3 regions of the Brevibacillus sp. JB24b genome follow, and region 2 is predicted to be linked to each of the others. Evidence: riboswitches for the same ligand, from Rfam matches in the RefSeq annotation. Region 2 holds a riboswitch; each other region holds the start of a gene.
The links. A riboswitch is a leader RNA that binds a small molecule or an ion and turns the genes downstream of it on or off. The one in region 2 is predicted to bind cobalamin.

Region 1: another riboswitch for cobalamin. It lies ahead of ACQV1I_RS14070 (FecCD family ABC transporter permease); the one in region 2 lies ahead of ACQV1I_RS01415 (hypothetical protein).
Region 3: another riboswitch for cobalamin. It lies ahead of ACQV1I_RS14830 (DUF4430 domain-containing protein); the one in region 2 lies ahead of ACQV1I_RS01415 (hypothetical protein).

What each region holds. Positions count from the first base shown of each region.
Region 1 covers NZ_JBNVQV010000001.1:2,995,420-3,003,608, forward strand. Annotated here, with positions in the region: gene ACQV1I_RS14070 (FecCD family ABC transporter permease) at 1-1,015, opposite strand, end outside; cobalamin riboswitch at 1,276-1,472, opposite strand; gene ACQV1I_RS14075 (DUF421 domain-containing protein) at 1,818-2,678, opposite strand; gene spoVAC (stage V sporulation protein AC) at 2,820-3,305, shown strand; gene spoVAD (stage V sporulation protein AD) at 3,307-4,320, shown strand; gene spoVAE (stage V sporulation protein AE) at 4,317-4,670, shown strand; gene ACQV1I_RS14095 (DUF1657 domain-containing protein) at 4,699-4,905, shown strand; gene ACQV1I_RS14100 (sensor histidine kinase) at 5,049-5,630, opposite strand; gene ACQV1I_RS14105 (DUF4870 domain-containing protein) at 5,864-6,181, opposite strand; gene ACQV1I_RS14110 (aminoglycoside 6-adenylyltransferase) at 6,551-7,423, shown strand; gene ACQV1I_RS14115 (GNAT family N-acetyltransferase) at 7,698-7,817, opposite strand; gene ACQV1I_RS14120 (hypothetical protein) at 7,876-8,166, opposite strand.
Region 2 covers NZ_JBNVQV010000001.1:255,511-263,699, forward strand. Annotated here, with positions in the region: gene ACQV1I_RS01380 (Ig-like domain-containing protein) at 1-87, shown strand, start outside; gene ACQV1I_RS01385 (LysR family transcriptional regulator) at 285-1,145, opposite strand; gene ACQV1I_RS01390 (MFS transporter) at 1,245-2,375, shown strand; gene ybaK (Cys-tRNA(Pro) deacylase) at 2,521-2,994, shown strand; gene ACQV1I_RS01400 (GTP-binding protein) at 3,458-4,675, shown strand; gene rpmG (50S ribosomal protein L33) at 4,706-4,855, shown strand; gene ACQV1I_RS01410 (serine hydrolase domain-containing protein) at 5,016-6,218, opposite strand; cobalamin riboswitch at 6,522-6,717, shown strand; gene ACQV1I_RS01415 (hypothetical protein) at 6,876-7,100, shown strand; gene mmgD (citrate synthase) at 7,097-8,189, shown strand, end outside.
Region 3 covers NZ_JBNVQV010000001.1:3,168,389-3,176,577, forward strand. Annotated here, with positions in the region: gene ACQV1I_RS14820 (BMC domain-containing protein) at 1-333, opposite strand, end outside; gene ACQV1I_RS14825 (1-propanol dehydrogenase PduQ) at 525-1,664, opposite strand; gene ACQV1I_RS14830 (DUF4430 domain-containing protein) at 1,991-2,338, opposite strand; adenosylcobalamin (AdoCbl) riboswitch at 2,393-2,545, opposite strand; gene ACQV1I_RS14835 (NAD(P)/FAD-dependent oxidoreductase) at 2,643-4,073, opposite strand; gene ACQV1I_RS14840 (ABC transporter ATP-binding protein) at 4,327-5,109, shown strand; gene ACQV1I_RS14845 (hypothetical protein) at 5,836-6,156, shown strand; gene ACQV1I_RS14850 (queuosine precursor transporter) at 6,414-7,100, shown strand; gene ACQV1I_RS14855 (class I SAM-dependent methyltransferase) at 7,227-7,988, shown strand.

The DNA.
Region 1 (8,189 bases), 2.7 Mb from region 2:
TCGGTAATTCCTCAGGTGCAATGATCAACCTTGCTAATACATCTGCCCAGACCATAAAAATCGCCCCTCCACAGGCACAAAGAGGAATTAGCCTCCTATGATCAGACCCCACCCACAACCGAAAGATATGGGGTAACATTAAACCAACAAAGCCAATGCTACCGCTTACAGCAACCAGTAAACCTGTAACAAGGGAAATCGTAATCAGTAGGATCTTACGCATATTTTCTGGATGTAAACCCAACAGCGTAGAGGTTTCTTCCCCCAATATCAACAAATTTAGGTTGCGTGCATTCATCCATAAAAATAGAAAGAAAGCAATTACCGCAATAGTTGGCAATACAAGTGACTCCCACTTGGCACGAGTGAAGCTCCCCATCATCCAGTACAGAACACTTGAAAGACTTTCAGCTCTCGGTGCCAGCATAATAAAAAAACTAGTAAGCGCTGACAACATAATAGAAACAGCTATTCCAGCTAACAACAGACGTATTAATTGCACTCTCCCACCTACCAGCGACAAAAGAAACACCAATACAATCGAAGCTAGAGCGCCTAAAAAAGCCGCTAAAGAAAGCGCATACGAACCAAATACCCCCAAACTACCAAATAACAACACTGCTGTTGCCCCCACCGATGCCCCCGATGATACTCCTAGGATATAGGGATCAGCTAAAGGATTACGAATCAATGCCTGAATGGCGATCCCAACAATAGACAAGCCGGCACCTACAATCGCAGATAATAAAACACGTGGCATTCGAATATCCCAAACAATATGCATTTGAGCGTTAGGTACATCAGTTACTATCCAGTTTTGGACAAAAGGAACATGTGAACCTATTACCTTCCAAACGGTAACTGGGTCAATTTGCACTGGTCCCAGCATGATTGCCACCGTCATAGATAAAAATAAAACCACGCCGCTTCCAATCAATTTCGCTATCCAGTTTTTTGTATAATGTGTACCGATGCTGTTAACTGACGTTGGGGCTGTCGTGGCGGTTTGTTGCATGCTTCTCCCCCCTGTGTAATGCAAAGTAAACAAAAGCATAATTTGAAATAAGAAGCTTGGTGATCACCCAAGCTTCAGGTGCAGGTAGCACCGAGTTGGACCTGTACGTCCCATTAACATTTTATTATTCTGAGATTTGAAACAAAAAAGCATCCGCTCCAAAAGGAGACAGATGCTTGGGTTTTTGGACAAACCAATTCCTTATAGGCGTATGTATAATATCACCACACGACCTACCCAAACACCTGCCCATCCTCGTGGGAGTGTTACATCTTACGGCAGGTCTCCTGGCTCATGGATCGTCGCAATCATCCTCCCTTCCCATTCTCTGTAAAAGTGAACAGTGGTGTATCGGATGTAGCTCCTCATATACAGTGGCGGGACCGCATCGGGTTTTCACCGAACTTCCCTTTTAAGTCTGATCCTTAAATCAAACACCGTAACATGGATATAAAAATGTTGTAATTGTTTGTGAGTGTAACACGATTTGGTGGAACATGGCAAGGTAATGGTGAATTTGTGATATGTTTGTAAGAACTTTGTAAAATATTTACGTAATGTTTGTAGTTTGGTAGTATTCAGATCATTATTTGTTTACATAAAGTTAATTATGTTATTAATTTATTATCGTAATTCCTAGATTTCTCATATCTTTAACACTTATTTTTTTATCTCTAAATTATATGTATAGAAAGCAAAAAAGCCATCCAATTAAGGATAGCTTACCTTTCAAGCAAGTTGCAACCGATTTTATACTCGGCCTCCTATATTTCTATTCAAAGCGTCCATATCGTAACCCTTTTTAGCTTTGTAAAAAGGATTTTACCCCTTCTATCATTTGTTTTAAGCGTAGAGCACCCTGCTCATATTCCTTTTTAGCCACATCATTTTTCGTTTCAAGAGAAAAAGTCTCCAAATCGGCCTGACATTTTTTTAGCGTGGACAATGTCAATGGTTTCTCTTGTGGCACCGGTACCGTAATTTGATCATCATATAAATCTACATTCAATTGCCCGTAACTATCTACTTGTCCGATATAAACGTTATCTAAGACGATGCCCATCTTATCTAAAGTTGTTTCAAGCCATCTTTTTGATAAACCTGTGGTTGCCAACGGCTCTAGCATAATATTTCCATCCAAAATGACCGTCTGAGGTTCTCTACTTGGAGCACCTTGGATATTCAGATCTTTGGAAGTAAGTGGTTGATTTTCTTTTTTTAGCAGAACACTAATCTGACCATTTTGTTCTAATAGCGCATACTCAACATCAGCTATCGAGAATACATTTTTTAGGCGTAATTGTTCTAACAATTCCTCACCTGTATAATTCTCCTTCTTGAGATTGTCCTCCATAATCTTACCATCTTGGATCAACACACGAGCATTTCCTTCAACCATATCGCTCACTGTCTTACTTTTGACCGATAGATAACTGAAAAGAAACGGTACAAGGGCCCAAATGATCATACTAACAAACCCATTCATAAACCTATCATCAACGTCAGCAGAAATGAATCCCGCAATAGAACCAATTGTGACACCCACAATATATTCAAAAAAAGTGGCTTGGGCAATTTGACGTTTTCCCATTAATCGCGTCAAGAACAATAATGTAAAAAGCGTAACAATTGATCTAAAAACAATCTCCCAGAATTCAGGCATAAATACCCTCCCTAGAACTTCTAATACCTTCTGTCTCATTTAGGTTGTGTTACTTTGTGGTTTTTTATATATGAAAGTAAGGTATAAAAACTGGCTTTGTATTCCAAATTAACTTTGACTACATTAATAAAGGAGTTAAAGATGGCTACAAAAAACAAAAAATTAACGGCAACCCAAATCGAATACCAAGCATTTGCAAAAGCGTTAGAACCGCCCCGACCTGTGCTTAAAAATACGATTCGAGCTTTTTGGGTTGGTGGTTTGATTTGTTTATTAGGACAAGTTATTCAAACCTTTTTCATTCACTTTTTTCACTTTGATGAAAAAAGCGCTGGAAATCCGACCTCTGCTGTTCTAATCGTTATTTCTGTTCTTCTGACTGGTTTTGGCGTTTATGACAAGCTGGCACAATTTGGAGGGGCTGGAACTGCTGTTCCTGTTACTGGCTTTGCCAATTCGATTGCTTCAGCAGCTATTGAACACAAAAGTGAAGGGTATGTACTTGGGGTAGGCGGTAACATGTTTAAATTAGCAGGTTCTGTTATCGTTTTTGGAGTAGTTGCCGCGTTTTTCATCGCATTACTAAAATGGTTTTTTACTTATGCGGTAGGTATAGGAGGATCTTAAGATGTTAAAAGGACATCAATCATGGATTTTTCCAAGCAAACCAACGATTTTATCCACCGCTACGGTTGGTGGACCTTTTGAAGCACAAGGAAAAATTGCGAATGATTTTGATATTCTTCACAGTGACACCTGGCTGGAACAAGACAGCTTTGAAAAGGCAGAAAAAATCATGCTAGAAGAGGCATTTGACCTCGCAGTAAAACGAGCGAGTTTACAAAAAGGAGATATCAATTATCTGATTACAGGAGATTTGATGAACCAAATTATCTCCTCAAGCTTTTCAGCACGTACCATTGGGGTACCATATCTAGGTGTATTTGGTGCTTGTTCAACGTCCATGGAAGGTTTAGCATTAGCAGCTCAATTGATAGATAGCCAATCAGCTAATTATGTTCTTACTGGTACTTGCAGTCATAATTCGACTGCTGAAAAACAGTATCGCTATCCCACAGAATATGGTTCACAAAAGCCTCCCTCTGCACAGTGGACGGTAACTGGCGCTGCAGCTGCTGTTGTGGCACCTAAAGGTACAGGGCCAAAAGTTGTCTCTGCTACGATTGGGAAGGTCGTTGATATGGGTCTGACTGATCCTCTTAATATGGGGGCAGCTATGGCTCCCGCTGCAGTAGATACTATACAAGCCCATTTTCGAGATATGCAAATTGGACCTGATTATTATGATTTGATTGTTACGGGTGATCTTGGAAAAGTTGGCCATTCGATTGCTGGAAAATTGTTAAAGAAACATGGGTTCTCCATTCGTGAAGAAGCTTTTACAGATTGTGGATTATTAATTTATAACGACAATCAAGAGGTGTTCTCAGGAGGTAGCGGCTGTGCATGCTGTGCTACTGTTACGTATGGTCATTTGCTTAATCGGTTAACTAATCGGGAATGGAATCGAATTTTAGTAGTGGCAACAGGCGCTTTACTTTCACCACTCAGTTTTCAACAAGATGAAACGATTCCTTGCATAGCACACGCTGTAGCTATTGAGAGGGGGGGAAATGAGTGAGCATTTTTATTTGGGCATTTATCGTAGGAGGCATCATCTGCGTCATTGGGCAGTTATTAATGGATGTTGCCAAACTAACACCTGCTCATACAATGTCGACCCTAGTGGTAGTTGGAGCCATTATGGATGGACTCGGCTGGTATGAACCGTTAATTAAATGGGCTGGAGCTGGTGTTACCGTTCCCATTACGAGTTTCGGGAATGCCCTAGTCCATGGAGCTATGGCAGAAATGCAACGCGATGGAATCATCGGGATCATTACAGGCATTTTTGAAGTGACCAGTGCAGGTATTTCTGCTGCTATTATTTTTGGTTTTTTAGGGGCACTTGTATTTAAACCAAAGAGTTAGAGACATACTAAATCCGGAGGTGATAAGGATGACAGTAGCTTCATCAGTAAAACAAACATTAGCTAGTTTAAAAAGTGCACAGGCTAATTTAGAAACCTTTGCATTAAGTACACAAAATAAAAAGGCAAAGCAAGCATTTACACAATCAGCTGAGCAAGCACAAACCATTATTGATCAATTAGAATCTCGTGTTCAACAATTGGAACAAGAAGAACCTCAGTATAAAGGCTTCTAGGGATGGCACATAGAAAGAGGTAGGAGGGTTGGTATCTACCATACCCTTTTCAACCTCTTTCTTTTTGCAAACAAGACATTTCCAAAAGTTACATACCTTGCTCATCTCCACGATTTCAATATAAAATTCTCAGTTACTACAAGTCACACAGGAATCGTAAACTCTATGACAGCGCCACCCTCACCGTGATTATACGCCTTGATTGTCCCTTCATGTTTTTCCACAATCAATTTACAAATGTACAAACCAAGTCCAGCACTTGATTTATGTATACCACTGTTGTTCCCTTTACGATATTTAGTAAAAATAACAGCTAATTCTTGTTCTGCAAAACCAACTCCTGAGTCAGTAACTCTAAAGGATCTATCTATTAAAAAAACTTCAAGTAGGATGCTATCCCCAGTTGAGGTATGCTTTATAGCATTGGAAACAATATTCTCTATCACCTCCCCTACCCTAAACGAGTCAAAGCTAGCTCGACACTCAGCATCAAACGAGTGAATAATGGAGAATATCACCTCTTTTTGTTTGCATAAATACATAAATTTATCTTCTATATCTATCAAAAAATCTGTAAGACGAACTTCTTTTTTATGAAGCACGAACTCTGGTCTTTCTAAGTCCCAAACTTCATTTAACTCTTGAATTAATCTTTTCACCCGATCAGCATGTACTGCACCCCAATTGTTGGGTGTGTCTAACAATTGGGGTGCAGTACATACCATCCGTGCTCCCTGTGTAGTAGACTAGATAATTGTAAATATCATTTTTGTATTGAATAAATAATCGTTCGACCTCATGATTACATTCCACATTTTCTCACTCCAATTCAAGAAATACACAAATTAGACGGACGATCTTTCTGTTTTATTACAACAATAAGAAAAAAACCGTATAGATTTTATCCATACGGTTTCCTAAACGAAACAAACAATATAGCCGAACTCTCTGTGTAAGATTACATTTCATTTAATACCTTTACACCTTTAACAATATTCCAAATGAAATAGTAAATCATCACAATAGCAGTAATAGCATAAGTAGCTACGATACTAAATCCGACTGCTGTCTCCGTTCCTTGATTCAATCCAATGGTTCCTGATACTACGAGTCCAATAACTAAGGTGACATAGGGAACAAGATGTGTCCACAATGCTTTTTTAGCATGAAATTGAACAGCTTTGTCACCTACGAAATAGACAATAATCGGTAATAAAAATGGTGCGAAAAAGACACTGAAGTAACATAAAGAAGATAAAATATGATTTCCTTTCATAACATTCACCTCTAATGATTTCTTATGCTCTTATTATTACATTTCCATCATAATTCAACTATTGAATAACCTTACGTAAATATAACACTTTTGTAAGGTTCACCTCGACAATAGGCAAATTTCCATAATAGCTTGACTATTGTGCACACCTTATACACATGCTATTCTGGGAGGTAAATAAATCATCAACTGGGTTAACCGCTCATTTATAAATCAATTTCCAATGAAAGGATAGGAGCATCTTGAAGAAAATCTTTAACAAGTTATAACCTATTTGCAAAACTAGCCTTCGTACGATTCGAACTCGTGGACCACCTGCTGGCTTCCTACATTCATCTACTTTAAAAATACGGAGGTTAGAAAAAAATCATGAGATCTGAACAAGAAATGCTAGATATGATCCTCGGATTTGCAAAAAACGATGAACGCATCCGTGCAGTAGCGTTAGAGGGGTCACGAACGAATCCAAATGTGCCCAAAGACATGTTTCAGGATTTTGATATTAGTTATCTGGTAACCGATATGGATTCCTTTATTCGAGATCCCAAGTGGATTCAAGTTTTTGGGGATCGAATCATTTTACAAACTCCTGAGGCCATGTCCATGTTTCCCCCTGAGTTAGGTAGACGTTTCTCGTACCTGATGTTGTTTACGGATGGAAACCGTATTGACCTTACCTTAATTCCCCTACATGAAGCAGAAGAGTATTGCAAAGAAGATAAGCTACTGATCATATTAATGGACAAAGATAACGCTCTTCCTGAGATCCCTCCTCCAACCGATGTAGATTATTGGGCAAAACGTCCGTCTGCTGAATTTTTTGCAGATTGTTGCAATGAATTCTGGTGGGTCTCCACTTATGTAGCAAAAGGGTTGTGGAGAAGAGAAATTCTTTACGCACAGGACCACCTTAGCTTGTGTGTAAGACCAATGCTGCTTACCATGCTGGAATGGAAGGTTGGTGTCCAAACTGATTTTTCAGTCAGTGTAGGAAAAAATGGAAAGTACTTGGAAAAGTATCTTTCAAAGCAAAGCTGGGAGTCCCTTCTATCCACCTATGCCGATGGGAGCTACGAAGGTACATGGAAAGCGCTCTTTACAATGGGGAATTTATTTCGCAGTACAGCAAAATACGTGGCAAACCATTTACATTATAAATATCCTCAAGAAGAAGATCAGCGGGTTACGGCTTTTTTAAAACATGTCCAAACATTGCCTTTGCATGCCACCAACATTTACTGATTTTTAGGTAGCTATATGGTCCCCCACTAAATTTTTAGAGAAAAAATGTAGGCTATATAGAAAAATGAAAAACCAGTCTAACACATTAGCTTTTGTGTTTGTGACTGGTTTTTTTACACTCATTTGATGTAAGTTGATATCCTTTTTGCTATTGGTAATATGGCAGATGCAGTTGCTTAGAATTCATACTGCAATAATGGTAGTATTCGATCTTTAATTTTAGATAAAATTCTTTTGCATGAGGATCACTATCAATAGTAAACTTGAGTATCCCTCATTCAACTGCTTTTTCTTTTACAAAACTCCACAAAATGCTACCGTATCCCTGTCCCTTATAGTTCGGATGCATGCAAAGAAAAGCGAGGCTATCAGTCTCTTTCCTCACAAGCATCATCACTCATTCACTCTCTGCTCTATTATGTAAACTTCACTCGCATTGAAAAAATTAATGATCAGCTTAATAGTTTCTTCCACAGTTCATCATAGTCGCCATTTACTCTCAAACTTTTGAGCTCTTCATCAGTGTTCGCTATTGGAATATCTCGTTTTGAAGCTATTAATCCTACATGGTTTTTACAATACGTTGATCTAGCTATAATCTGAATGGTTTTGTTTTCTCGATTTGGAATCGCACACTGAATGTAAGAGGCATTTCCTTCACATTGAATACATGTTATGTTGGTTGGTATTATATGCATGGGTTTTAATAGTTCAACGTTTACGTATGCTTTCTTATTTGGCATTTAATTCCTCCGTTATTTCATTA
Region 2 (8,189 bases):
AATCTCAATCCAACTGCCCATGCTTCAAGAGCGGAAATCGCAGTGCTACTAGAACAAGTAGTACATAAAATTCCTAAGAAGAAATAATCAAATGGTAAAGTACTAAAATAGTGGCCACTCTAAGGACGTCCCGTGGATGCCTTACGAGTGGCATTTTTATATTCAGGAAAACAGCTTGATTGATCTCATGAAAATCCTCTCCTCGATTCGGTTTGCACATATAACGAGAAGGGAGGAGGTTTTGTGACAAACGAATAGAGAAGTGGGGAATCAGAATAATCAGGCTACGCATGCTGTAACTGATTGCATAGGCAAAAGGCAGTAACAATAGGTGTTACTTCTTTAAAAGCCAAGTAGATTTGACGATATTTTTTTTGCTTTACCTTCCTTATTTCAATGTTCTTATGTGATTTGAAAAATAGCTCAGGACCCATCGTGATCCCAATACCCTGAGAGACCATATTGACAATCGTTTCACAATGCAGGACCTCTAGTATGATATTGGGACGCACATGATGAGCAGTTAAATTTTCTAAAACTAATGTCTGGTAAGGACCTTTTGGCATGATAAAGTCCATACCAGCTATTTTTTTTATATCAATGATTTTTTGCTGAGAAAGCATGTGGTTTTTAGGTAAACCCAAGACTAATTCGTCTTTTTTTACAGGTATCACGTTCAAACGGTGATTTGTATCAGCATCAACAATGAACCCAATATCTACAGTACCGTTCATAATCCAGTCCATGATTTCACCATATGTGCCCTCAAATAATATTACCTTCACACCGGAATAGCTCTTTTTAAAATTTGCCAGCATGGTAGGTAATATCTGAGATGCGGCGCTTGTAAAGGCTCCTATTTTTAGGGTCCCTTCGAGTTGATTGTTTTGGATTGATAATTCCTGTTTAATAATAGCCTCGCTTTTAAGAATCTGTTGGATATGCGGCAGGATTCGATCGGCAAATGCAGTCCGGCTAATCTCTGCTTGCTTATTTCGATGTAATAAAGGATAGCCGAACTCTTTTTCTAAACTAGCAATGGCATGGCTGACTGCTGATTGAGTCATGTTAAGCTGTTCCGCGGCTCGTGTAAAATTACCTAATTCAACAACCTTCTGTAATACCTCATATCTAGCTATCGTCATAAGTTATCCTCATACCTTCTATGCAAATTATTAATTTCACTAATATGACTATACCCTATACGATAAGAATTGAACATGAAATAAAAAGGGTGGTTACCATTGAGAAGGATATATTTATTACTATTGGGTATGTTTGCGCTAGGTGTGGATGCTTACGTTATGGCTGGGATTTTACCTAGTATTGCTGAAGATTTTGGTGTATCTATTGGAGCCTCAGGACAAACTGTTAGCGTATTTACCTTATGCTATGCGATTGCGGCGCCTGTATTTGCAACCTTGATGAGTAAAACGAATGCAAAATATACATTACTAACAGCATTATCGATCTTCACATTCGCGAATTTTATTACTGCGATTACGCATCAGTTTGTCATTTTATTGATTTCGAGAGGACTAGCGGGGATCGGTGCAGGTCTTTACTCGCCATTAGCCTCGTCAGCAGCTGTTTCATTAGTGGAGGAAAAGCAAAGGGGGAGGGCGCTAAGTACGATATTGCTGGGAATGAGCGCGGGAACTGTGATAGGCGTTCCTTTGGGCATCTATATATCCTCTATCTTCGAATGGCGAATGACCATGTGGTTTATTGTAATGATTGGGGTAGTAGGAATAGTAGCTCTATTGTGTAAGTTCCCAGTAGTAAAATCGAATAGTTTACCGACACTCAGAGAACGATTGGGTATGTTTAAAAATAAAGATATATCGCTCGTCATGACAATAACCATGATACTGAGCTTTTGTAGTTTAGGCTTATATACATATTTAGATCTTATTATTGGCGCTTATGGATTTGAGAAATCGATTGTTTTTATTTGGATGTGGGGAATTGGTGGTATTGCGGGGAGCTTTATCATTGGTTATCTTATGGATTTTTATAAGAGACCTAGAGTTATCCTGATGTACTTATTAATCCTGATGCTTATATCTTTCATACTAATGGGAAGCGTCCATTATCTGGCAGTAATATTCGCAATCGTCTTGATGCTGTGGGGGGCTAGTGGCTGGGCATCCTTAGCAACACTACAAAAAACACTAGTCGAAATCAGCCCTGAGCATGCTACTATTTCAATTGCTCTTTTAAGCTCTATCAATTATCTGGCCGGCTCAATTGGGACGATGACAAATGGAATATTGTTAGAACAAGGAATGACCCCGATGACTTTGCCATATCTCACAGGTGGTATTTTAGTGATTGCTATAGGATTACAGTGGATTTTGATAGCAAGAAAGTGATAAATAGAAATGATATATGGAACAAAAGTATAGGTAAAGCCTATTTTTTACGGAGAGATCGAGGTAACACCAAAGGCAAATAGAATAAGAAGAAGTTCTTAGATGAGTTATAATAAGGGTAACCCTTATAAGGAAGTGTAATGATATGAGCAGTAAAACAAATGCGTGTCGTTTGCTAGATAAACATAAGGTTCCCTATACGGTGCATGAGTACGAATGGGATGAGGAGCATTTAAATGCGAAACATGCTGCTCAGCAGGTTGATTTACAAGTAGAGCAGGTTTTTAAAACCCTAGTACTTCGTGGTGATAAGACGGGGGTTATCATGGCTTGTATTCCTGCCCATAAGGAGCTTCACTTAAAATTAATGGCAGCTGCTAGCAAGAATAAGAAGGTAGAAATGGTGCCAATGAAAGAGATACTAGAATTAACAGGATATATACGGGGTGGTTGCTCACCTCTAGGTACTAAAAAAAATTATCCGCTCTATATTGATGAGTCAGCTCTTAGATTTAGTCTGATTAGCATTAGTGCTGGTAAAAGAGGATTGCAGATTTTTATGAATGCAACTGACTTAATTAAGGTAAGTAAGGCTACTTCTGTGAGTCTGACTATGTAAGAGAAATCTATCTCATCTGTTAAATAGCCATCTATAATGATTGGTTTACCGAAGAAAAAAAGTAAATAGATTGATCTAGTGTCTTAAAATCAACGCTATTCTTTTTAAGCCTGTAACAACAAAGTCTTGTTGTTACGGGTTTTTTTACATTTCAGATGAAGGTCTTCTACTTCGAGCGCTAGGTAAGTGGTGAGTAGTTGACTTCATGTGAATAGCGAATAGAGTCAGACCTCCAATTCTTGTTTGAGAGAAATTACAGTAGCCGAAAATAGTAGAGGAGACTCCCATTTACTATGAGTTTTAGACTAATAATATATCTTATGCAAATCGTAATGATTATTATTTGTGTTGACTTGTGTGTGTACGTGCAGTAGTATGTTTATTAAATCGTAATCGTTACGATTTAATTCTGGGTATGATTTCTATCATCTTATATACCTGTACGAAAGAAGGGTACTTACATATGAGTGAAAAACGAGTTCCCGTCACTGTTTTAAGTGGGTATCTTGGAGCGGGAAAGACTTCCATTTTGAATCATGTTTTAAACAATCGAGAGGGCCTTCGTGTAGCAGTCATTGTAAACGATCTGAGCGAGGTGAATATCGATTCTAATCTTATAAAGAATGGTGGCGGGATTTCCAGAACAGACGAGAAGGTTGTTGAGCTGTCTAATGGTTGTATTTGCTGTACGTTACGTGAGGATTTATTAGTAGAGGTAGAACGGTTAGTGAATGAAGATCGCTATGATTATATCCTGATTGAATCCACCGGAATAGGAGAGCCGCTACCAGTAGCACAAACCTTCACGTATGTAGATGAAGAAAAGGGGATAGACCTTTCTAGTATTTGTCGGCTGGATACAATGGTGACTGTAGTGGATGCGAATCGTTTTTGGCATGATTTTTCTTCGGGAGAAAGCCTAGTGGAGCGTGGCCATGCAGTGGATGAGGAAGACACGCGTGAGATAGTCGATTTGTTGATTGACCAAATCGAGTTTTGTGATGTTTTAATCGTAAATAAATGTGACATGGTTAGTGAAAAGGATTTACTGCATTTGGAGCAGATTCTTCGAAAGCTTCAACCAACGGCAAAATGCATCCGAAGCTCTTATGGCAAGGTTGATCCAAAAGAGATTATGAATACAGGGCTTTTTGATTTTGAAAAAGCGAGTCAGTCTGCTGGATGGTTACAAGAATTACAAAAGCCAAGTCATACTCCAGAAACAGAAGAATATGGAATATCCTCTTTTGTATATCGTCGAAGAATTCCGTTTCACCCTGAGAGATTATATAAATGGCTACAGGATTGGCCAGAGGATGTGGTGAGAGCAAAAGGCTTCCTCTGGATTGCTACACGAAATGACATAGCTTTAACAATTAGTCAGGCAGGTTCATCTATTCAATTGGAGTCAACGGGCTATTGGGTATCGGCTTTACCCGAAGAAGAGAAGCAGTTCATACTAGCGGAAGACCCTGAATGGGCAGAAACGTGGGACCCTCAGTTCGGAGATCGTATGAATGAAATTGTATGTATCGGGATTAAGTTAGAAAAAGGTGATATCATCCGATCTTTAGATGCTTGTCTTTTAACAAATGAAGAGCTAATTGCAGACTGGAATACCTTGAGAGATCCATTGCCAACAAGTGATGTGATTGTTGAGTCACTAATTAGCAATGAATAGTAAATATACATGATCAGGAGGATTTGACAAATGAGAGTAACGGTTACCTTGCAATGCACTGAATCTGGAGATCGTACCTACATTACGACAAAAAATAAAAGAAACAACCCCGAACGTCTAGAGCTAAAGAAATATTCCCCTCGTCTAAAAAAATACACCCTTCATCGTGAAACAAAGTAGCTGGTAGACAAACTAGAGACACTCTTTTCGCATGTAAGAGAAAAGAGTGTCTTATTTATAGTTGTGGATTATCTTCAATCACATTGTTACAAGAGATTGGGTACAAAGAAACCAGCTAGTAGAGAAACCGAGCTAGTAGTATTGAGGAAACAAATGGCGTTTATTTCTTGAAATGCTCCGCGATAGAACGGAACATAGCAAAATTTTCATCATGATAATCAGCTCTACCGTAATCAGGATCAGCACTGGTTTTGACGATTACTACTTTGGCCTTTGGATTAACATAGATGAATTGTCCATAGACCCCAATAGCGCTGTAGGCACCGTCTGAAGGATCAGCCTCCCACCATTGATATTGGTAGTTTAAAACTCCCTTAGGATCGTGATCAGATTGAGGACTTTCTACCTGTGTGGATTCTTGCACCCACTTTTTTGAAATGATTTGCTTTCCATTCCAGTTTCCTTCATGAAGATATAAGCTTCCAAACCTAGCATAATCTCTAATAGTTGCGTTTAGACCCATAAAGGATAGCTCTGTGCCGCGGCGATCAGTACTCCAATAAGCATCGGATTCCATTCCAAGAGGGCCCCATATTTTTTCCTGCAAATAGTAGGAGGGGGGATTACCTGTGACTTTACTAATCAACATGCCGAGAACTTGTGTATTGATACTAATATAATGCTGAAAAGTCCCGGATGGACGTTGAGATTTTAGCCCTAATGCATAATCATTCACCGATGTATCTAGTAGAAATGTTTTATACATCATCATGTTTATATCTGAAAAGGTGGCGTCATAGGTTTCATCAAAGGTAACCCCAGAAGCCATTCGCAAAATATCCTTAATTGGTACTCCATCGTAGCCACTACCCTTTAATTCTGGTACATAGTGAGTGATTGGATCATTTACATTTTTAATTAATCCTTCATCAATAGCGATCCCTACTAGAGCAGAGATAAATGACTTAGCCACTGACCAAGAAGTAAACCTTGTTTGGTCATTCACACCATTTCGATAGAATTCCGTAACGATCTTATCGTCCTTGAGAACCAATAATCCATTCGTCTGAGTTCGTTGTAGAAAGTCTTCAACAGATAATGCTTTATCTTTGTATGTATAAGTCTGAGGTAATTCTTTTTGTAATGTTTCAAATCGGAAGACAGGCTGTGACGTTTTTATCGATCGACTTGGAAAAATATTGTCCATACTTTGGAAATTAAAGCTAAGTTTATCCTTATTCAGCACGTTAATAATGTTCCAGTTACGGATAACGGCCCAACTAAGGATGAGTAATAGTGCAACAACAGCGATGCTTATGCCATACCACCACATCTTCTTGCTCGAAATTTGTTTACTCTTCAAGTAATACCCTCCTTCATTTACCTAATTATGGTATTGATTTTGATTATAAGGCAGGTGGATACCTTATTCAATATATTGGTATTTCATCCTGTTTTTAGAATGTAAAGCGTAATGATTGCAAATTCGTTCGATTTATTCCTAAACAGAACATTAACTTACTGCTACTAGGTTATTTTTTGTTTAGAGACAGTATATACATGTACAAAAAGTTCAACATAACAATATCAAAGCAATAAAGTCACTAGAGATTTAAAATTAATAATTGTAATTTTTTAGACTATTTGTTATGTTTAAGCTGAAAATCAAATATGTGTAGAAACAGGTGTAGATAATGTTTTTTTATCTGCTTAATAGGGAAGATCGGTTAGAATCCGACGCTGTCCCGCAACTGTAATTGGGAGCTGTTCGAAAATACCACTGTTTTCATTGTAGTGAAAATGGGAAGGTTCGAATCGCGATGATCATGAGCCAGGAGACCTGCCTGTTTTAGCACACATCAGTTCCTACGAGGATAGGAGGTGTTAAGTGCGAGCGATTAAACATGTGGTATTTCTGATTTTTACATGTTTATTTGAGTTTTTCGCCCATTAACAACAACTTTCTTTCAGGAAGTTGTTTTTTTGCGTGTGGGATGCTTGGGGGTCTAGGAGGGATTTTTTGTTTGGGACAGTAGGGTATTTTACGAATTATTTCAACACAACAATCATGAACAATCTAAGTATAGAAAGTCCTACTACGTTAGAGGTCATTTATGTTCTTTTAGGAAATGAAATAAAACAACAAGAAGTTACCGAAGAAGTAAAAACAGATTACTATCGCAACCTTGAAAAAGCCTACAAGCTAACCAAAGAACAGTTATTTGGAATGGAGGAAGAAAAATGAATGGTCTTGAAAAATTTTCTCCTGGACTAGACGGTGTTGTGGCTACAGAAACAAGTATTTCCTACCTTGATACCATACAAGAGGAAATCGTGATACGGGGTTACGATCTGATTGAGCTTTCTAAATCCTATAGCTATGTTGATGTTATTCATCTTTTACTGGAGGGGCGTCTTCCAGATGAGGAAGAGAAAAAAATTCTCGAAGCTAGCATGATTCAACGATATGAACTGCCTGCTGCGGTACTTGAGGTGTTAAAGCTGTTGCCTGAGCAAACGCATGCTATGGACGGTCTACGAACAGGCATCTCCGTTCTTGGAGGGTATGATCATGCGATTGATGATCGCTCCCTGCTTGTTAATAAAGAGCGTGCTTATCAATTATTGGGTCAAGTTCCTAGTATTGTGGCAAATAGCTATCGGATTCTGACAAAAAAGGAACCGATCCAACCCGACAAGGCTCTACCGTTTAGTGCTAACTTCTTCTATATGGTCACTGGAAAAAAGCCGTCACCGATTGAGGAAAAAATCTTTGATCTATCCCTGCTTTTGTACAGCGAGCATGAGATGCCAAATTCCACGTTTACGGCAAGGGTCATTGCTTCCACGCAATCGGATTTGTACGGAGCATTGACAGGGGCGGTGGCTTCCTTAAAGGGTAACCTTCATGGGGGAGCAAATGAAGCTGTCATGCACTTATTGCTAGAGGCAGGAACAATTTCCAGGTTGGAGGAGTTACTACAAACCAAGCTATCGAACAAAGAAAAGATCATGGGATTTGGTCACCGGGTATATATGAAAAAAATGGACCCTAGAGCAACAATGATGAAAGGGGCATTACAACAGCTATGTCAGGTAAGGGGGGACGATCTTTTATACCGCATGTGTGAAGCGGGGGAGAGGATTATGGAGAGGGAAAAGGGACTCTATCCGAATTTGGACTATTATGCAGCACCTGTGTACTGGATGCTTGGGATTCCCATTCCATTGTATACGCCTATCTTTTTCGCTGCGAGAACAGTAGGGATTTGCGCACATGTACTTGAACAGCATGCACAAAATCGTCTATTTCGGCCACGTGTAAAATATGTAG
Region 3 (8,189 bases), 2.9 Mb from region 2:
AGCTGAAAATCCTAAAATATCTTGTAAGCCAAGCAACACTTCATTTAATGCGGACTCCACAGAGGATACATCGCCTGTAACCACCACTGATCCACTGAAACGATCCACAAAACCAATAAGTACGCCAGCAGCTTTCGTTGCTATATCAGCAGCGATAATCGATGCTTCACTTGGGGTAATGGTTAAAATACCAATTGCATCCTTCGTATCACTACTTAATCCTAGCTTTTTATAAATATCTGGATTCGGATTAGCTATGATATGAGCTAGTGTGACCTGTTTACCCGGTACATACTCTTGAATAACACGTTGTTTCTCATTGTTTTGGCTCATAAACCTCATCCCATCTGCTTGAAAAAACTTTAAAAACACATAAAGGCCCCTTAAAAAATACACATGGCAATTTTTAAGGAGCCTCTTCGCTCTCAATTAAAATTCTTAACACGTCATTGTGTTAATTTCACTATATTTGAACTTGTAAACGATGTCAATACTTCATTAGACGAATTTCGACAAAATATTCGCTACTGAAACATTTTGTTCAAAATTCCAATAACGTCTTCTTCCGTTGGCACACGTGGATTTGTTATTGTACATCCATCCTTTAGCGCCCCTTCTGCAATCGCATTTCTCATTTCTTCTAGCAGCTTATACTCGATACCACAATCCCGCAAATTTGTTGGCATTTTTAATTGTTTTTGTAATTGCTTGATCGCATTAATTAAGCTACGTACCCCACTTCTCGTATTGCTTGCTGGTAGACCTAAGCTTTTTGCAATAGCAGCGTATCTCTTAGCTGTTTTTTGATTTTCAACTTCGCCATACCCTGTTCCACAATTCGCATTGAATTCGATGACATGTGGAAGCAGTAAGGAATTCATGCGGCCATGAGGAATGTGGAACTTAGCTCCAGCTACATGGGCAATTCCGTGATTGAGGCCTAGTGATGTAACATTAAAGGCCATTCCTGCAAGGCATGAAGCATTGTGCATTTTTTCACGTGCTTCTAAATCATTACCATCCTTGTATGCTCTTACTAAATATTCAAAGACAAGCTTCATCGCCTTTTCCGCAAGAGCATCAGAAATATCATTTGCTTTTGTAGACACAAACGCCTCGATGGCATGCGTCAAAACATCCATTCCCGTATCGGCTGTAATAAAATCAGGGACACTTTTTACTAGCTCTGGGTCTAAAATAGCTTCTTCAGGAGTCATATCATTCGACACAAGTGGATACTTAATATTTTTTTGTTGGTCACTTATGACTGAAAATGCGGTTACTTCTGAACCCGTTCCACTTGTTGTCGGAATAGCAATGAAAGGAATATCTTGTTGTGCGGACACTTGTTTCGTAAAATATTTCATTGCTTTCGCGGCATCAATAGCGGAGCCTCCTCCAAGTGCAACAATCGTATCAGTTTCAAACTCACTGAGTGCTTTCATCCCACTCACAACAACTTCGATTGGTGGATCTGGAACGATGTCGCTAAAAACCATGTGCTTATTACTTTCATCAATTTGGTTAATGACTTGTTGAATCATTCCCGATTGAACCATGAAAGGGTCGGTGACAATAAAAATCCGTTTCCCTTTCAGATCCTGTAGACGATTCAAAGCACCTTGTCCCATGTAAATGTCTGTTTTAAAACTTACCTTATCCATGCTGACACCTCCATTTGAAATAAAAAAAGAGGCTTTTTAGAAGGGAATATTCCCTTTAAAAGCCTCTTTGCTATCTACATAAGTAACACGTCTTTGTGTAACCTGTATTCTGTTTTCTATCAATACTGTACTACTATATTTATCATATAGTCAACTATGTATTGGTTGTTATTTTTAAAAACACTATACACGTCTTTGTGTATAAAAACCTTTTGCATCAAAGGTTTGATAAGATTCGTCAAGCACTACATTGTGCCTGTTCTGTTTGTCAAGACTTATCAAAATGTTGATTTGTCAATTTGTGTAACAAAGGAGTAAAAGTGGTGCTAGTCCGAAATTAAAAACACCGTGGGTGCTCCGTTCACTTCGTACAGCCTATACTTTTTCTCTGCTCCATTTTGTTTTTCAATTTCAATTGACGTAATAAATCCATTATCGTCTTCCACTTTAAATTTGGTTTTCATCAACTCATACAAGGTTTGATCCCCTTTGAATTGAATCGTTTTTTCAGCATCTTTTGTTTTACCCTGATCAGTTGAACCCTGTACAACGACCTTGTTTTCAACCTTTTCTTCTGCTGCTGTGTTTTGTGCTACTTCATTTTTTGAACAACCTATTACACTTACCATTGCAAGTGCAACAAGTAAGGCGATTTGACAAACCTTTTTTAACATATTCGCTCCTTTCTCCATTAAAAAAGTCTAGCGAGGCGGGAAACATCACTAGACATGGACTAACCACCTTCGCCTCGAAATGGTTAGCCTTTCAATAGTTTTTAGGTAAAAGACCTGACTTAAGACTAAAAAACAGTCTATCACAGTGGCGGGACCGCGTTGGATTTACACCAAACTTCCATCACCTAAAACTATAAATTTAATTAAGTAAATGAGGTGTGACCCATTTGAAAACATTATAGCACAAGAAATGGACTTGACAATCATACTGTTGTGACAAAATGTAGTTGTATTCTTCCATATTTTAAGATAGCTGACGTAAAATTCCCCGAGCGATATGAACTCCACATGCCCCTGCCTGCGCGAGTCCACGTGTTAAACCTGCTCCATCACCACCAGCGTATAAACCAATAATTTCCGTTTCAAAGTGGAGGTTCAAATGTGGGCGTGCTGAATAGAATTTCGCTTCTACTCCATAAAACAGGGTGTGTTCGCTGGCAATACCTGGCGTAACATGATCAAGTGCCTCCACCATTTCAATTAGGCTTTTCATCGTATTATAAGGTAATACTAATCCGAGATCACCTGGAACAGCTTCTTTTAACGTTGGTTCAATAAATCCCTCTTTCAGTCGCTTATCTGTGGAACGACGACCGCGTTTTATATCACCAAAGCGTTGTACAATCACCGAACCGTTGGATAGATCATTAGCACGTCGTGATACCTCTTTAGCGTATTCGTTCGGCTTATCAAATGGCTCAGTAAATACATGAGACACAAGCAAGGCAAAGTTCGTGTTAGGCGAACCAAGCTTCTCATCTTTATATGCGTGACCATTAGCCGCCATAACCCCGCTGTGATTCTCTACGACAACATGACCGCTTGGATTGGAACAAAAACTACGCACAATTTGATCCGTAGAAGACTTAAATAAAAATTTCCCTTCATATAGATGCTTATTGATTTCCTCCATCACCACGTTGGTGGTTTCTACGCGAACTCCCACATCTACTTGATTGTTAATCAACCGTAAGCCCTGCTTTTTCAATATCTCACCGAACCATTGTGAACCGTCTCGGCCAGGAGTAATAACTATTTTATTTGCCCGATACTCCTGACCCTTTTTACAGGTAATCCCGCGAATTTCTTTCCCATTGTCTGTTTTCTCAACAATGATATCTTCCACTTCCTGTTTGAAGATCATCTTCATTTGTGGTTCTAGCTCTTCGTAGATCCTCTTCAAAATTTCTAAATTTTGCTCTGTGCCTAAATGACGAACATTAGCACGTAATAGTTTAAGTCCAACTGCTTGCCCCTTACGTTCTATATCACGGACCGCATCCGTAGTTGGATCAGTAATATGGGGTGTTGCTCCGAGTTTTAAGTTTATTTCATCTACATATTTTATCAGTTCGAGTACTTCAGAAGGTGCTAAATAATCAGTCATCCAGCCGCCAAATTCTGTCGTGATGTTGAATTTTCCATCTGAATAAGCCCCTGCTCCCCCAAATCCATTGGTAATAGAGCAAGCTGGCAAACACCCACTATAATCCTTTCGACCTGCTGGAGGCGGACATTTACTGATTTTTTTCTCAAGGATGGGACAGCGACGCGAGTAAATATTGTGCCCTTTTTCAATCAACAGGATCTGTAAATCCGGTTTTTTATGAATCAATTCATAAGCCGTAAAAATTCCTGCTGGACCAGCTCCGACAATGATAACATCATAATTCATAGAAGTTGCCCCCTTGAAAATGTTAGGAAATTACAAACCCTATTGATTATAACATCACTTTTTGAATAATCAAGATTAAACCCGAACATTTTTTATATAAACATGATTTTTATTCGTGTTATTGCCTTGCATCCTTCTTTGCAAAACGCATGATTAAACGATTTTCCACTCATGTCCTTTCATTTCTAGATTAATAAATGAGACAGAAAATTAGTACAATGTTTAAAATGACGAAAAAGGAGAGAGCCTGTTCGTGCAAGCTGAACAAATCCTTACCTTATACAAGATCTGCTGGAAACGTGGCGATACACCTATTCTCAAAGAGATAAGCTGGGACATTCATTCTGGAGAGCATTGGTGTCTACTAGGTTTAAATGGATCAGGTAAATCTACCATCCTACAACTCCTAAACGGCTATCTTTGGCCTACGTCTGGAGAAATTGAGGTTCTTGGAAAAAAATTTGGTACCTATGACTTGCGGCAGTTACGTAAAGAAATTGGTCTTGTTAGTAGTTCTCTGCAACAACAGCTACGAGGAAGTGATACCGCCATAGATATTGTATTATCTGGTAAACACGCTTCTCTAAGCCTATACGAACCGACGATTCAAGGTGAAGTAGAGCAGGCAAAGGCCTTATTAGAACAATTTGGTTGTACTCATTTACAGCACCGTACCTATCAGGTTTTGTCACAGGGTGAACGACAACGCATTTTATTAGCTCGTGCCCTAATGGCATCCCCGCGGTTGTTGATTTTAGATGAACCTACAACAGGTCTTGATTTCATAGCTTGCGAACAATTATTACAATACGTTGATACACTTACTAAACAACCTAATGCCCCTACCATTATCTACGTTACCCATCATATTGAAGAGATCTTACCTTGTTTCACGCATACGCTCTTGCTCAAAGATGGGAGCATTTTTGATTCTGGTCGGACTAATGACATGCTTGTTCCCGAGCTTTTATCCCGTTTTTTCGGAATTCCGGTTCAGCTTGAACACATTATGGGTCGACATTGGTTGTTTTGCTAAGAACCTGTTGGCAAGCGTCTTTCAGGGGTCTCTATCTACATATAGGAAAAACTTATGGGTAAAAGAAAAAAGGAGCTCCCTATAAGTGAGCATGATTGGGGGCTAATGGAAGGATGTTTCTTGTACCGGATTTGGATGGTCTCCGCTTGACATATGGCTGAAATACAAAGCCTAATTGGTAGCACAAAACTAAAAAAGGACTGATTTCATTATGTGTGGGATTTGAAACTAAGCATAAACAAAGAGACTTACTGCTTCCCAAGCACCGTCAAAGCATCATGAAAAAAATAGAGCTGGATTTGTTAAACGATCCAAATATACTGTCCGTATTTTATGGAGGTTCAATTGGAAACCAAAATACCGATCTGTATTCCGACATTGATCTTCCATTATCGTCAAAGATGAGTTTTTTGAAGAGTATCGGGCAAACAAGAAGCAACGAGCGAAAAACTGGGGGAACGTTTTATTTTATGAGGATGACCCGTTAGCAAATTACAGTGTTGCACATTTTTGTTCTTTTATAATGGTGGACTCCTTTTATTATCAAACAGAAGAAATGCAGCCCTCCATCTGGTTACAAAATATACGGATTATCCATGATACGGATGGAATGATGACGAACATTCTGGAGCAGTCCATGCAATTATTATATACACCGACCACCGAAGACATTGAAATATCGCGATCCAAGTTTTTGCTTATGTTCACGAAACTTACCGCAGGGTAATGAGAGAAGAAATGTACTATGCCCTACAATGCGTCGACACCTTGCGTTTCTTAGTGGCGGCAGCATGGCTTATGGAGGCAGGAACACAGCCGAATACTCTTGATGATTGGGCAAAAATGGAAGGAAGCAGGAGTAACTTGCAAAACTGGCAACTAACTCTTCTTGCAAACTGGGACTGTAGTAGAGATTCAGTTAAAATCCTCCATGTGTTACATTGCATCATCGTAGAATATAAGAAGGTTCACAATAATCTATGCCGAGAATATCATATAGCTGAGAATCCTGAATGGGTCGATGGAGTTTTTGATATGATTCTATAGCAATTTCAAATATAGGGGGTAGCCATTTGCTGCTCTTCTTTGTTTTGGTAGGAAGAGCGCTTTTTGTATTCGTTTGTTTTTCTCTAAAAAATTTCTTTGAAAGCTGGTTAAACGATACCCCTCAATCAAAGAATAACTACTGATGTGGAAAAAAGCATTGAACCACAGGGTGAAGCTTGTTACAATGAATCGTTGTGACAACTTCATACACTCTTCGCGGTTCGAGATCTCCCGCGTTATCAAAACTAGGAGGATACATGTTTAATTTATGGTTTGGGATTGGCTTTGTGCTGGTCAATTTTATATTATTCTTAGTATGCTATCGTTTTTTTGGCAAAGTAGGCTTGTATGCTTGGATTGGATTTGCCACCGTGCTCGCCAACATTCAAGTGGTGAAGATCGTCGAGCTGTTTGGTTTTGCCATGACGCTTGGAAATACGATGTATGCTACCATTTATCTATGTAGTGACCTACTCAATGAGAAATATGGGCAAGAGCAGGCAAAAAAAGCCGTCTGGTTTGGCTTCTTTACGCTAATCACCACAACAATTATCATGCAGATGGCTTTGAAATTTGTGCCCCATCCAGACGAACTGGCGAAACAAGATGCGTTAGCTATGATCTTTGGTCTCTTACCACGTCTGGCAATCGCTAGTTTAACATCATACTTTATTAGCCAGTTTTTAGATGTGCGTATTTATACTTTTTTAAAGAAGATATGTCCGAAACGAAATCAATTGTGGATTCGAAATAACGGAAGTACTTTAATTAGCCAATTAGTTGATACCGTAATCTTCTGCACCATTGCTTTCCTAGGGGAACTGCCTATGAATATTTGGTTTCACATTTTAATCACGACTTATCTGATTAAATTTGTGGTTTCGGCAGCTTCTACACCGATTTTATATATAGCACGAAACTTTACATTTTCAAAAGAAGGATAGGTTTTTTTACTAGCTATCCTTTCAAAATAAGAGGTCCGTTTGTACATGAAAATTCATGTGGCAAGCGGACTTTTTCATTCAGCTAAGAAAGTGATATAATATTCTGATAAGTAAGGAGGTACTACTATGCTGGGTTTTTATAATCATTTATCTTCAGAAGTATATGATTTGGATAAACCAATTGGTCGTTCATTTGGTGATGTAGAATTTTATAAGGAAAGGTTACTCTCAAATAAAGGAAAAATCCTTGAACCAGCTGTAGGTACAGGTCGGATACTTATTCCACTATTGGAAAGTGGCCTACACGTAGATGGTTACGATAGCTCACCAGAAATGCTTCGAATCTGCCAGGATCACTGTCAAAAAAGAGGCTTATCTCCTACCCTTTTTGAAGCAAATATGGAAACCTATTTATCACCTACTTCGTATGAAACGATTATCGTACCTACTGGCACATTTTTATTGCTTTATGAAAGAGAATCCTCCATCAGAGCCTTACAGAATTTCTATCACAATTTGGAGAACGGCGGGAAATTCATCGTAGATCTATTTTTACAAACAGAGTTTACCTTTGGTACAACCTCAACAAGGGCGTGGACATGTGACAATGCTGATGTAATCACGTATCAAGATACCTTAGTTGAAGTAGATCATATTAATCAATATAGCATTTCTTATGGCAGGTATGAGAAATGGCGAAAAGGTACTCTGATAGAAACAGAGCTAGAACGTTTTCCCCTACGTTGGTATGGTGTAGAAGAATTTAGATTGATTCTTGAGAAAATTGGATTTGATCAAATTATCATTTCTGCTGATTATCAGTTTGGTGTATATCCAACAAAAACAACAAAAATGATTACCTTTGAAGCGATTGCTAACAAAGCATGATAGGGTGGCCTTTAGTAATGGGATTGGAAGGTTCGGGATTCTGCTGATAAAGTGGATATTTATTATGTGACCGTTGTACGCTATAAAGCCAACACATGTAAAAAATTTTAGATGTGCAATACTATGAAGCTGATAGAGTTAGTTATAAATAAAAATTAATTATAGGAGGGAAAGAGGTAATGTATTTTCCTCTTCACCCTC